Regions from separate parts of the Pseudocolwellia sp. G5-9 genome, predicted to be linked through region 2. Evidence: predicted binding sites of a transcription regulator. Region 2 holds the regulator's gene; the other holds the start of a gene.
The links. The regulator sigma-54, encoded in region 2, starts transcription at its own class of promoters, with help from an activator protein. The targets are predictions, from matches to a motif close to GTTGGCACGNNNNTNGNNT.
Positions count from the first base shown of each region.

Region 1: the regulator sigma-54 is predicted to act here: its motif matches at 805-823, upstream of flgB (flagellar basal body rod protein FlgB).

Region 1 is NZ_CM147893.1:4,010,679-4,012,885, reverse strand. It holds gene AC0L5Q_RS17365 (CheR family methyltransferase) at 1-743, shown strand, start outside; gene flgB (flagellar basal body rod protein FlgB) at 855-1,253, shown strand; gene flgC (flagellar basal body rod protein FlgC) at 1,256-1,675, shown strand; gene AC0L5Q_RS17350 (flagellar hook assembly protein FlgD) at 1,696-2,207, shown strand, end outside.
Region 2 is NZ_CM147893.1:2,750,197-2,752,403, forward strand. It holds gene lptB (LPS export ABC transporter ATP-binding protein) at 1-503, shown strand, start outside; gene rpoN (RNA polymerase factor sigma-54) at 581-2,023, shown strand; gene hpf (ribosome hibernation promoting factor) at 2,057-2,207, shown strand, end outside.

The DNA of each region.
Region 1 (2,207 bases), 1.3 Mb from region 2:
AACAATATTTAGTAAAAAGCCGTTTAGCTCCACTAATGACAACATTCAAAATTGATTCATTAGCAACATTAGTCAAAAAAACCTTAAGTCCAGCAGAGCGGCAACTTAGGGCTGCTGTTATTGATGCTATGACCACAAATGAAACCTTATGGTTTCGTGATGAATATCCCTTTGAATTGCTCAAAGCTAAAATACTACCCGATCTTGCTGAGCGTAATTCATCACTCAAAATATGGTCCGCTGCCAGCTCTTCAGGCCAAGAACCCTATTCAATTGCTATGGCAATACAAGAATTTCAACAATTGAACAGTAAAGCATTCCCCTTAGGTGTACAAATTACGGGTACCGATATTTCCACAACCATGTTAGACCATTGCAAACACGGACATTACGATAGTTTGGCATTATCGAGAGGATTATCAGCCGAACGAAAAAGAAGATTTTTCGAAGCAAGCGATAATGGCATGTGGAAAGTAAAAGATTCTGTTAAAAAAATGGTAAATTTCAGACAACTTAATCTGCTTAATAGCTATAGTTTAATGGGAAGATTTGATTTGGTTTTTTGCCGTAATGTACTCATTTATTTCTCACCAGAAATAAAAACAAAAATTCTATCTCAAATACACGGTACTCTTACCCCTAAAAGTTATTTATTTTTAGGGGCTTCAGAGTCATTATCTGGACTCAGTCAAGATTTTAATATGATACGTTGCAACCCTGGCATTGTTTATCAAAAGCAATAACCCCTTGTAGAACAAGTATATTTCATCATCCTTTCCCCTCCCCATAATATTGACACTTTTGCTTGGCATAATACTTGAATATGTCATTTTAATTACAAAAAAGGTGATGTTATGGCTATTAGTTTTGATAAAGCATTCGGTTTGCACCCCCAAAGTTTAGAACTGCGTTCTAAACAAGCTGAAGTTATTGCAGGTAATATTGCTAATGCAGATACGCCTGGTTATAAAGCCAAAGGGATGGATTTCCAAAAGATGCTTTCCCAAGCAGCTCAAAAACAACAAACCGGTATGACGCGTACTCACGAAAAACACCTAGATGTGAGAATAGAAACAAATAACGGTCTTGAATTTCGTATTCCAAATCAACCAGATACAGGTGATGGCAACACTGTAGATGTACAAGTGGAACGAAACTTGTATTTAGATAATTCAATGCATTATCAAGCTAGCTTACAATTCCTTACTGGAAAAATTCAAGGCTTGAAAAAAGCAATTACTGGAGGGCAATAATAATGAGCCTATTTAACGTCTTTAACATAAGTGCCACGGGCATGAGCGCACAATCAGTACGCTTAAATACTACAGCAAGTAACATTGCTAACGCTGATAGTGTAAGTAGTAGTATTGACGAAACGTATAGAGCCAGACATCCAGTTTTTGCCGCAGAGATGCAAAAAGCTGCCGCAGGACAAGAAAACTCTGTTGGTGTTCAAGTATTAGGTGTAGTTGAAAGTAATAAACCTTTAAACATTGAATACTCTCCAGATCATCCAATGGCAGATAAAGAAGGCTATATATATAAGCCCAATGTTAACGTAATAGAAGAAATGACCAATATGATTTCAGCGTCGCGTTCATATCAAACTAATGTGCAATTAGCTGAATCAGCTAAAAACATGTTGAATAAAACGTTGTTGTTAGGTCAGCGCTAATTACTGATTAGGAGTAAGAAATGGAAACTGTTAGTGGTGGTACAGCATTAGATTCTTTACGCTGGCAACAAGAAGACATAAAAACTGCCGATGAAAATAACAATGGCATGTTAACACAAGAAGACTTTTTTTCTTTACTTACTGCTGAGTTAGCACATCAAGACCCAACTAAGCCAACAGATAATAATGAGATGATTTCTCAAATGACGGCGTTCTCTACTACAGATGGCGTAGCTCAATTAAACGAAAGTTTTACCTCGTTTGCAGCTTCTATGTCATCAAGTCAAGCATTACAGGCTTCATCTCTTGTTGGACGAAGCGTATTAGTCGACGACAATACTTTCGGGATGAGTGAAGGCGATACCGTTAATGGTAAAATAATAACGGATCAAGATGCTAGTAACGTCAATATCTATGTTGAAAACACAGCAGGTGAAATTATTCAAACGGTAGCTGTAGGCAATATGACCGCTGGTGAAGCAAGTTTTACTTGGAACGGACTTGATGGCAATGGAGATCCAGCTCCAACAGG
Region 2 (2,207 bases):
GCGCTAGAAAAGGTATTGGATATCTGCCACAAGAAGCTTCAATTTTTAGAAAGCTAAGTGTATACGATAACATTATGGCCATCTTACAAACTCAAAAAGGCCTTAATGAAATCGAACGAGAAGAAAGATTAGAGCACTTATTGGAAGAATTTAATATTGGTCATATTAAAGATAATTTAGGTATGAGCTTATCTGGTGGTGAACGCCGCAGAGTCGAAATAGCCAGAGCACTTGCCGCAGACCCAAAATTTATATTATTAGATGAACCGTTTGCCGGCGTAGATCCTATTTCTGTTGGCGACATAAAAAAAATTATTATTCACTTAAAGCAACGTGGTATAGGTATATTAATTACAGACCATAATGTTCGAGAAACACTCGATGTTTGCGAGCATGCGTATATTGTAAGTCATGGTGAACTGATCGCTGAAGGGACCTCTGAAGAAATACTTTCCAATCAGCATGTAAGAGATGTATACCTTGGTGAACAATTTACGCTATAGTTATCTATAAGCAGTCAACAATATTTATATTGTTTTATCGTTTTGTATTATTAATGAATAGGATAAAAAATACGTAGATGCGCCCTTCTTTACAACTCCGTATCGGACAACATCTAACGATGACACCGCAGTTACAACAAGCCATCAAGCTGTTGCAACTCTCTACGTTGGATTTACAACAAGAAATTCAAGAGGCATTGGAGAGTAATCCTTTGCTAGAAGTTGATGAAAGTCCTTCTAATACCCAAGATGAATCAGTCAATAATTTAGAAGATGCATTTTCCGCAAATGCGACAAAAGAAATAGATTCAAAAAAAACAGACGGCACTGAAGACTCTTCCCCAACTATAGATGAAATGACAACCACAGAAGCCATGGGAAACACAGATATTCCTGAAGAGTTAAACATGGATACTACGTGGGACGAAAGCTACAGTGCTGGCGTATCAAACACAGGTAGCATTAGCTCTCCTTCTGAAGATTATACCTACCAAGGCGAAACTAAAGACTCGCTGCAAGATCACCTTTTATGGCAAATGGAATTAACACCTTTTAGTGACACAGACAAAACCATTGCAATAGCGATTATTGAAGCCATAGATGAATCTGGATATTTAACCGTTTCCTGTGAAGATATTTTAGACTGTGTTGGCATTGAAGGTGTTGAACTCGATGAAATACAAGCAGTACTAAAAAGAATTAACGTATTTGATCCTGTAGGTGTAGGGGCTCGTTCAGTCTCTGATTGTTTATTGATTCAACTGAATCAATTTGAACTAACAACGCCTTGGTTAAAAGAAGCCAAGCAAGTTGTTAAAGATTATATCGATCTACTAGGTAGTAGAGATTATCGTCAGTTAATGCGTAAAACACGCTTAAAAGAAGATCAATTACGTGAAGTCCTTCGCTTAATTCAATCATTAGATCCTCGTCCTGGTGACAGCGTAGTTAAAAGTGACGATCAATATGTTATTCCTGACGTATCCGTTGAAAAGAAAAATGGTCGTTGGGTTGTTGAGTTAAATCCAGATACCGCGCCTAAGTTGTCTGTTAACCAACAATATGCAGCAATGACACGTACCATGAAGTCAACAAACGATACACTATTAAAAGTGTCTAATTGTATTGTTCAGCGCCAGCAAGGCTTTTTTGAGCATGGCCCTGAATCTATGCGACCTATGGTTTTAAACGATATAGCCGAAGCCGTTGAAATGCATGAATCTACTATTTCACGTGTAACAACACAAAAATATATGCATACACCAAGAGGTATATTTGAACTTAAATACTTCTTCTCCAGCCATGTTAGTACCGAAAATGGTGGCGATTGCTCCTCAACAGCAATCAGAGAGCTTATCAAAAAACTTGTCGCCGCAGAAATTCCTGCCAAACCATTAAGTGATAATAAAATGGCAGAAATACTCGCCGAGCAAGGTATACAAGTGGCTCGTCGAACCGTAGCAAAATATAGAGAATCGTTGTCCATTCCACCATCAAACCAACGAAAAAGTTTAATTTAATTTTTCAAATATCACTAAAAGAGGGTTTAACTTATGCAAATCAATTTAACTGGTCATCATGTAGAAATCACAAACTCTTTACGCGAATACGTTAATACGAAATTTTCAAAATTAGAACGTCATTTTGATCAGATCAATAATGTTCATGTTGTGTTAACCATTGAAAAATCAAATCAAATAGCTG